3 regions of the Mesorhizobium sp. M0500 genome follow, and region 3 is predicted to be linked to each of the others. Evidence: predicted binding sites of a transcription regulator. Region 3 holds the regulator's gene; each other region holds the start of a gene.

Evidence for each region. Region 3 encodes LexA, which represses DNA repair genes until DNA is damaged. Its sites were predicted from a motif close to TGTTCNNNNTGTGTTCNG; they were not measured.
Region 1: a site for LexA is predicted at 2,009-2,026, ahead of NKI70_RS17325 (ATP-dependent helicase). Genes of this name have one in related genera too.
Region 2: a site for LexA is predicted at 1,714-1,731, ahead of uvrA (excinuclease ABC subunit UvrA). Genes of this name have one in related genera too.

What each region holds. Positions count from the first base shown of each region.
Region 1 covers NZ_JAMYRB010000008.1:153,769-157,035, reverse strand. The annotation lists gene NKI70_RS17325 (ATP-dependent helicase) at 1-1,967, opposite strand, end outside; gene NKI70_RS17320 (glucose/quinate/shikimate family membrane-bound PQQ-dependent dehydrogenase) at 2,220-3,267, shown strand, end outside.
Region 2 covers NZ_JAMYRB010000011.1:104,662-107,928, reverse strand. The annotation lists gene NKI70_RS20370 (SRPBCC family protein) at 1-157, shown strand, start outside; gene NKI70_RS20365 (ATP-dependent Clp protease proteolytic subunit) at 184-789, shown strand; gene NKI70_RS20360 (hypothetical protein) at 786-1,184, shown strand; gene uvrA (excinuclease ABC subunit UvrA) at 1,881-3,267, shown strand, end outside.
Region 3 covers NZ_JAMYRB010000009.1:15,595-18,861, forward strand. The annotation lists gene NKI70_RS17935 (ComEC/Rec2 family competence protein) at 1-1,590, shown strand, start outside; gene lexA (transcriptional repressor LexA) at 1,584-2,318, opposite strand; partial or broken gene kynU (kynureninase) at 2,761-3,267, shown strand, end outside.

The sequences.
Region 1 (3,267 bases), on a different contig from region 3:
CCCTTGGCCGAATGCAGCGTCATGATGTTGACCGCGTCGAGCTCGGCATTCTGCTCGGCGTCCATGACGAGTGCGACGTGTTCGAGGAAGGAGCGCAGCGATTCGTACTCCTCCATGGAGCGGATCAACTCCTTGAGGTTCTCCAGCCGGCCGGGTGCTTCGACCGAGCGGTCGTTCTTCCACATGTCGGTGTAGCCGCTCTCCTCCAGAATGGTCTCGGCGAGCTCGGTGTGCGGCGTGGTTTCGAGAGCCTTTTGCCAGCGTTCGAAATTGGCCGATACCTCGCGCAGCGCGGCGCGCGGCTTCGGCTTCAGCTCGTCGCTCTCGGCGAGTTTTGCCGCCGCCTCCAGCATCGGGATGCGCAGCGCCCGTGCGGTGTCGTGGATCTGGCGGATGGTGGCCTCGCCCAAGCCGCGCTTCGGCACGTTGGCGATGCGCTCGAAGGCGAGGTCGTCGGCGCCTTGCGCAACGACGCGGAAGAAGGCCAGCGCATCGCGGATTTCGAGCCGCTCATAGAAGCGCGGGCCGCCGATGACGCGGTAGTTGAGGCCGAGCGTGACGAAGCGGTCCTCGAACTCGCGCATCTGGAAGGAGGCGCGGACGAGAATCGCCATATCGTTCAAATTGTGCTTCTGGCGCTGGTAGGCCTCGATCGTCTCGCCGACGGCGCGGGCCTCCTCTTCGGAATCCCAGGCGGCATGGACATGCACCTTCTCGTCGTCCTCGGCGATCTTTTCGGTGAACAGCGTCTTGCCGAAGCGGCCCTCATTGTGGGCGATCAGGTGGGACGCCGTGCCGAGGATGTGCGCAGTGGAGCGATAATTGCGCTCCAGCCTGATGATGGTGGCGCCGGGGAAATCCTTATCGAAGCGCAGGATGTTGTCGACCTCGGCGCCGCGCCAGCCATAGATCGACTGGTCGTCGTCGCCGACGCAGCAGATGTTGACGGTGGATAGGCGCGGGCTTCCCTCCCCCTTGAGGGGAGGGTGGCCGGGCGAAGCCCGGTCGGGTGGGGTCCGTGCGGCAGTGCTCGACCTACCGGCGGCAGTGCTCGACGCTCTAGCGGTGCCTTCTGCGGCAACCCCCTCCGCCCGCTTCGCGGGCACCTCCCCCTCAAGGGGGGAGGATTGCGGCCGCTGCGCCAAGAGCCGCAGCCACATGTACTGGGCGGTGTTGGTGTCCTGATACTCGTCAACGAGGATGTAGCGGAAGCGCTTGTGGTATTCCTTCAGCACGTCCGGATTGGCGCGGAAGATGCGGATCGGGTGGCACAGGAGATCGCCGAAGTCGCAAGCGTTCAGCGTTTTCAGCCGCTCCTGGTAGGCCTTGTAGAGCTCGCGGCCCTTGCCGTTGGCGAAGGCACGGGCATCGCCCTCGGGGATGTCGGCGGGGCCAAGGCCCTTGTTCTTCCAGCCGTCGATCATCTGGGCGAACTGCTTGGCCGGCCAGCGCTTGTCGTCCAGCCCTTCGGCCTGGATAAGCTGCTTGATCAGGCGCACGACATCATCGGTGTCGAGAATGGTGAAGTCGGATTTGAGCCCGGCCAGCTCGGCATGTCTGCGCAGCAGCTTCACTCCAATCGAGTGGAAGGTGCCGAGCCACGGCATGCCCTCGACATTGCCTTCGCCGATCAACAGGCCGATGCGCTGCTTCATCTCGCGCGCCGCCTTGTTGGTGAAGGTGACGGCGAGGATCTGCGAGGGGAAAGCCTTGCCGGTGGCAAGGATGTGGGCGATGCGGGTGGTCAGGACGCGCGTTTTGCCGGTGCCGGCGCCGGCCAGCACCAGCACCGGGCCTTCGGTGGTTTCCACCGCCAGCCTCTGCTCGGGGTTGAGGCCGTTGAGATAATCGGGCGCGTTGTTCTGGTTGCTGCGGGCAGCCATGGCGCGCGCGGCAATGCCCGACGGGGCCACGGGCCGCGCGTTCGGTTCGTCAAAAAAGGGCATGTCTTCCGAAAAGCCGGACATCTCCCCCCGAATGTAGTGATTCGGCAGCGAAAGGCCAGAAGTGTCTCCGTTTTGTTCTCTGTCCAGTCGGTAGACTCACAATCTGAATGGGTCCGCTAACCAAAACGCCGGGCTTGCGATGGGCCGGCGCCGTAAAACGCCGAGCTTGCTTGACAGGGGAGGCGGGCCGGAGAAAGTTGCGTGGGGGCAGGAACGCAATGCGGGGTTGCCCATGGACGCGTCGCGGAGCGCACCAGTCGAAGGAGCACCGTCTTGGCTGTGGTCATCACCTCCCTGATCCTTTTCCTCATCGGCCTGGCGGTTGGCGGCGGCGGCATCTGGCTCGTGACGCTGGGGGGCAGCTGGTATTACGTCATCGTCGGTCTAGCTTTCCTTGTCGCGGCCTGGCTGCTCTACAGGCGCAGATCCACGGCGCTGTGGCTCTACGCGGCGATCGTGCTCGGCACGCTCGCCTGGGCGGTCTGGGAGATCGGCTTCGACTGGTGGGAGCTCGGCCCGCGCGGCGGCATCATCGTGCTTGTCGCGCTATGGCTGTTGACGCCATGGGCGCGGCGCGGGCTTACCGGTCCCGACGGACGCGCGCCGCTGATCCTCGCCGTGCTGGCCTCGCTTGCGGTCGCCGGCTATTCGATGACGACCGATCCAAAGGATATTGCGGGTGAACTCAACACCGACAAGGTGACGCCGACGGCCGATCTCGGCGGCAACGTGCCGGCTGGCGAATGGCACTATTACGGTCGCACGCAATATGGCCAGCGCTATTCGCCGCTCGACCAGATCACCGCCGAAAACGTTGCCAATCTGCAGCCGGCCTGGACCTATCGCACCGGCGACGTGAAAGGGCCCGACGACATTGGCGAGACGACCTATCAGGTGACGCCGCTAAAAATCGCCGACACGCTCTACATCTGCACGCCGCATAATTTCGCCATCGCCATCGATGCCGCGAGCGGTAAGGAGAAATGGCGCTTCGATCCGCAGGTCAAGCTCAACAAGGACCGCCAGCACCAGACCTGCCGCGGCGTGTCCTATTATGCCGATGCCAAGGTCGCCGCCGGCCAGCCCTGCGCCACACGCATCTACCTGCCGACATCCGACGCCCGGCTGATCGCGCTCGATGCGGCGAATGGCCAGGTCTGCCCGACTTTCGCCGAAGGCGGCACGCTGAACCTGCTCGCCAACATGCCATATCCGAAGCCGGGCTATTATTATTCGACCTCGGCGCCGCTGATCGTCGCCAACAAGATCATCGTCGGCGGCGCGGTCAACGACAATTATTCGACGCAGGAGCCGTCCGGGG
Region 2 (3,267 bases), on a different contig from region 3:
CACGCATCTGCGCATCGTCCATGATGGTTTTGCTCGGGCAGCAGTGCCGGAGATCGCGATGGCAGGCGCCGGTTGCCGGCTTTCGTTTGAAGCGCGCACTCCCAGACACAAGCAGATCGCCGCAAACACGCCGCGCCTCTTCCTGCGCGCGGCCTGAACGACAACAGTCAACGGAGAGAACCGATGAGCGGCCTTGCCAATCTGGTGCCAATGGTGATCGAGCAGTCGAGCCGCGGCGAACGCGCCTTCGACATTTTTTCGCGGCTGCTGCGCGAGCGCATCGTCTTCATCAACGGGGCGATCGACGACGGCACCTCGGCGCTGGTCTGCGCCCAGCTTCTGTCGTTGGAATCCGACAATCCCGACAAGGAGGTCTCGCTCTACATCAACTCGCCGGGTGGCGTGGTGACCAGCGGTTTCGCGATCTACGATACGATGCAGTATATCAGCTGCCCGGTCTCCACGGTTTGTATGGGCTTCGCCGCCTCGATGGCCTCGTTCCTTTTGATGGCCGGCACACCGGGGCGGCGGATCGCGCTACCCAACACCAGCATCGTGCTGCATCAGCCTCTCGGCGGTTTCCAGGGCCAAGCCTCCGATATCCAGCGCCATGCCGAGGGCATCCTTCGCACCAAGCGGCGCATGACCGATCTTTACGCCCGCCATTGCGGCCGCACCTACGAAGAAGTGGAACGCACGCTCGACCGCGACTTTTTCATGACCGCGCAGGAGGCCAAGGATTGGGGCCTCGTCGACCATGTTTTCGACACTCGCAAGCAGGCCGCATGAACGAGCTGGGCCGGCGGACGGAACTGACGCGATTGAGCGCCCGCAATTTCAGCGACATCGGTCTGGTCTTGCCGCTATCGCGGCACTATAGTCCGGCGATGACCGCCAGCCGCTCGTCCAGCCTGTTATGCCTTGCTATCGCTACCGTAGCCGGCACGAACATGCTGGTGGGTATGGCACTTGCCCAAGATAATTCGATGTCTTCGCAAAAGGGCGCCCTGCCCGGTGTGACCAGCGATTATCGCATCGCCGAGCCAGCGCCGCGGCCTGAGCCTGACGATATGGCTCCAGGCAGCGGCAACGGCACCTTCAAGATTGGCGATACCGACGTTCGGATTTCCGGTAGCATCACCATCGATGTCGCTACCGGCGGGATCAGGCCCTCCAGCCGCTAAGCTCGCCTGGTGTGAACCACAAATATTGCGCTTCAAACGAACAGCCCCGCCATTGCGTTTGCAACTGACGGGGCTTCTTGGATCTGAAATCCAAATTGCCGGGAGTGTACTGCCGGCATTTTATTTCGGATGCTTCGCGGCATTCAGCCGACGATCCGACTAGCAGTCTCTGATTTTATGGGGATCAGCAGGTCCGTTTGGCGGGCAGCGAAAACGCCTGACCCTGGCCACTTATACCTGCCGCGGCTCCAGCGACACGTGGAGCCTCAACGAACAATCCGGTGGAGTCATGCCTCTGCTCTCCTTCTGTTGGTTGCGACTGTCGTCGTCGAAGCGCTCATCGCATAACCCGCGGCGTCTCGCAGGCTAGCCCCAGGCCGCGAGGCCATCGAAAGACGGCCGGCTTCGTTGACGTCTGGAGTCTGCCCCCACGGTGCAGGGACGTCAACCTTGAATAGCCGATTACCGAAAAATGTGATCGCGAGACGTTTTGGGAAGCCGGCCCCACGGGCAGCTTTTGTCAGGAGCGTGTTCGGCCTTTGTTCTTTCCGCTTGCCCGTTCGCGCGAAAGGCGGTTAAACGCTTTGGTCGAGAGTTGTGGCGTCTCTCGAAAAGGCGGCGAAATTGCCTACATAGGGGGTGGTCGGGAAAACCCGCCCATCCCACGAATTCCAGATTCTGAGGCGGCGACCGGCGATGGCCGACCATAAATATCTCTCCATTCGCGGGGCACGCGAACACAATCTGAAGAATGTCGATCTCGACCTGCCGCGTGACAGCCTGATCGTCATGACCGGCCTGTCGGGGTCGGGCAAGTCGTCGCTTGCCTTCGACACCATCTACGCCGAGGGCCAGCGCCGCTATGTCGAGAGCCTTTCGGCCTATGCACGGCAATTCCTCGAAATGATGCAGAAGCCGGACGTCGACCAGATCGACGGCCTGTCGCCAGCCATCTCCATCGAGCAGAAGACCACCTCGAAGAACCCACGTTCGACGGTCGGCACCGTCACCGAGATCTACGATTATATGCGGCTTTTGTTCGCCCGCGTCGGTGTACCCTATTCGCCGGCCACCGGCCTGCCGATCGAGAGCCAGACGGTCTCGCAGATGGTCGACCGGGTGCTTGCAGTCGTGGAAGGCACCCGGCTGTTCATCCTGGCGCCGATGGTGCGCGGCCGCAAAGGCGAGTACCGCAAGGAGCTGCTGGAGCTGCAGAAGAAGGGTTTTCAGCGCGTCAAGGTCGATGGCGTCTTCTATGAGATCGCCGACGTGCCGGCGCTGGACAAGAAGTACAAGCACGACATCGACGTCGTCGTCGACCGCATCGTCGTGCGCGGCGATCTGGCGACGCGGCTCGCCGATTCCATCGAGACCGCGCTGAAGCTGGCCGACGGGCTGGCGGTGGCGGAATTTGCCGACAAGCCGCTCGACGCCAGCCAGACCGGCGAGGATTCGGTCAACAAATCGAAGAACGAGACGCATGAACGCATGCTGTTCTCGGAAAAGTTCGCCTGCCCGGTATCCGGCTTCACCATTCCCGAGATCGAGCCCAGGCTATTCTCCTTCAACAATCCGTTCGGCGCCTGCCCGACCTGCGACGGGCTCGGCAGCCAACGCGCCATTGATGCCAGCCTGGTCGTGCCCGACGAGAATGTCTCGCTGCGGGCCGGCGCCGTCAGCCCTTGGGCGAAGTCGAGTTCGCCCTACTATGCGCAGACGCTGGAAGCGCTGGGCGTTGCCTATGGCTTCAAGCTCGGCGACAAGTTCAAGGATTTGAGCGAGGAGGCAAAGCAAGCCGTCCTGCACGGCACCGGCGAGCGCGAAATCACCTTCCATTACGATGACGGCCTGCGCTCCTACAAGACGACGAAAACCTTCGAGGGCGTCATCCCCAACCTCGAGCGCCGCTGGAAGGAAACGGAATCCGCCTGGATGCGCGAGGAGATCGAGCGCTTCATGTCGGCCACGCCCTGCCCGGCCTGCCGCGGCTATCGGCTGAAGCCCGAGGCGCTCGCGGTCAAAATCGCCGGCAAGCACATTGGCGAGGTCACCGAGCTGTCGATCCGCAAGGCCGACCAGTGGT
Region 3 (3,267 bases):
CGCGAATCCATCGCCGACCATATCCGCAGCCGCATCGGCGGTGCCGAGGGCGAGATTGCTGCTGCGCTGATCGTCGGCGTGCGCGCCGGCATTCCCGAGGAGATCAACGAAGCGATGCGGCGCACCGGCATCTACCACATCATCTCCATCTCGGGGCTGCATATGGCGTTGGTCGCCGGCACCATCATGGCGCTGCTGCGGGGTGCCTTTGCGCTGTTTCCCGATTTCTCATCGCGACGGCCGGTCAAGAAATATGCCGCGGCCGCCGCGCTTTTTTCGATTGCGGCCTACCTCGTCTTTTCGGGCATTGTCGTGGCAGCCGAACGCAGCTTCATCATGCTGGCGGTGATGCTTATCGCCGTGCTGTTCGACCGGGCCGCGCTCACCATGCGCAACCTGGCGATCTCGGCCATCGCGGTCATCCTGGTGTCGCCGCACGAGGTGGTCGGTCCGAGTTTCCAGATGTCCTTCGCCGCGACGGCGGCCCTTGTCGGCGCCTATGCAGGCTGGTCCGATTACCGCGCCGGCAGGGCCACCACGCCGCCGCCGCGGCGGTCGCCGCTACGCTTTGCCACTCGAAAGGTCCTGCTGGGCATGTGCGGTCTGGCCATGACCTCGATCATTGCAGGGAGCGCCACGGCGCTTTTCGCCATATGGCATTTCCAGCGCGTGGCGCCGCTCAGCCTGTTCGCCAATCTGGCCATCATGCCCATCGTCTCACTGGTCGTCATGCCCTTCGCCGTTCTCAGCGCGCTGGCGATGCCGTTCGGTGCGGATGGCCCTTTCCTCTATGTCATGGGCAAGGGGCTGACGGCGATGATCGCCCTGTCCGGGTGGATCTCGGAGCGCTCGCCGATCGATGCGGTCGGGCTGATTTCGCTGAGATCCGTCCTTCTGGTGACGATCGCCCTCGTCATTGCCAGCATGGCGACGACCTGGTTGCGGCTGGCGGCACTTCCTTTTGCGCTCGCCGGCTTGCTGACGACAACGCAGACACGCATACCCGACGTATTGGTCTCGGAGGACGCACGGCTGGTCGCGCTGCCGATCGGCAGCGGTGAACTCGCGGTCAACCGGGCACGCCCGAATGAGTTCACCATCGACAACTGGAAACGCGCGCTCACATCAGAGGCTATCGTCGCGCCGGAAACACCTGGAAAGAACGACCCGCAATTCGACATTGCCGATCCGGCCGACCTACCGCCGGGCATGCCGTTCATTTGCACGGACGGCCTCTGCCTTGCCAGGCATCCATCCGGCGCGATCATCGCGCAAGCCAAGGACCGCGATATTGCGCGGCCAGCCTGCGCCTTTGCCAGCTTGATCGTCATCGACGACGCCACCGCCCATAACCCCTGCTACTACGACCGGCTGGTCCTCGTCGTCACCAAACGGCAACTGGCGCGCGCGGGAAGTGCCGCCGTCTATTTCGATCCACAAGCGGCAACGCGCGCCGAGATCCGCTTTGCCGTCGAAAAATCATACCGGCCCTGGCACGTGCAGCGGAAATTTTCACGCGCGGCACGGGGCCTGCCGCCATACCGCAGGGCCGACAACCCCAAAGCCGGCGCCAAGGGCGGAGCTCAGTAGCGGCGGATCAGTCCGACGAGCTTGCCCTGCACCTTGACCCTGTCTGGTCCGAAGATGCGCGTCTCGTAGGCCGGATTGGCGGCTTCCAGGGCGATCGAGGCGCCCTTGCGGCGGAACCGCTTCAGCGTCGCTTCCTCCTCGTCGACCAGTGCCACCACGATCTCACCGGGGCTCGCCGTATCGGCATTGCGGATGATCACCGTGTCGCCGTCGAAAATGCCGGCCTCGATCATCGAATCGCCTTTGACCTCGAGCGCATAGTGCTCGCCGCCCATGATCATATCCGGCGGAACCGAAATCGAATGCGTCTGGTGCTGGATGGCATCGATCGGCACACCAGCGGCGATGCGGCCCATCACCGGGATCGAAACGGCGGCGACGACATCGTCGTCATTTCCGGCTGCGGGCACGCGCGACGATGACGGCTTGCCTTGCCGAGAACCGCCTTGCCCAAGACTGCCCTGGATGACACTCGGCGAGAACTTGCGTGCCGCATTGAGGCCGGGGGCGATCGAGTCAGGCAGGCGCAGCACCTCCAGCGCACGGGCCCGATTGGGCAAACGGCGAATGAAGCCGCGCTCCTCCAGCGCCGTAATCAGCCGGTGGATTCCGGATTTGGAAGCCAGGTCGAGCGCTTCCTTCATCTCGTCGAATGAAGGCGGGATACCGCTTTCCTTCAACCTTTCGTGGATGAACATAAGCAGTTCGTGTTGTTTGCGTGTCAGCATAGCGACCCCCAACAGAATCAGAAAAACAAACCCAGAACAAACACTATCTGTTCCAGTTGTGTTCCGCAACTGTTTAAAGTTTAATGAATGCGTTAAGGCTCGGGAAACAAACGACGTCCCCTACCGGCGTACCGCATTTTCACCGCCGCGAGCCTCATCGCCTTGATTCTGCTTTCGTTTGCGCCCTTCTGGCCTCCTAGAAGGCGGCACTGGCATCGGCCGTCGGTCGGCAAAGGGCACGGAAGTGAACCCCTATCGACTGTGCGGTTTGGTCAATGCACCGTGAACGAAACGAACTCAAAACGCCAACCTCGCGGTTAAGTTTCCACCGCCTGGTCAGGCTGCTTCTCGCCGGTGGAGCCTTGCTGCGCATAACCAGGTAATGGAAGAACAGTCGATGCGTGTCCTGCGTTGCGTTGGATCTTGGGGGAGCAGACAAATCATGACAGGAATTCCCGATCTCGTGGCCATAAAAGCGATGGATGCCGCGGATCCGCTGCGCGCGATGCGCGACCGCTTTGTGTTGCCGCAAGGAGTGATCTATCTTGACGGCAATTCGCTAGGAGCTGCTTCACGTGCCGCTTTCGATGAACTGCACAAGGCCGCGACCCGAAGAATGGTCGCATGATCTCATCCGCGCATGGAACACGGCCGGCTGGTTCAACATGCCGCTTGAACTTGGCGACCAGCTCGGGCGCCTGATCGGTGCCGCGGCCGGCCAGACGGTGGTCTGCGACACGACATCAGTCAACATCTACAAGCTGCTGCACGCCGCCATGGCCATGCGACCGGAGCGGCAGGTCATCGTCGCCGAGGGCGATAGTTTTCCGACGGACCTCTACATGGCCGAGGGTGTGGTTTCGACGCGAAAAGATACGCTGCTGCGCCTCTCGGGGGTCGACGCGCCGACCATCGAAGAGCTGATCGACGAACGCACCGCCGTGGTGCT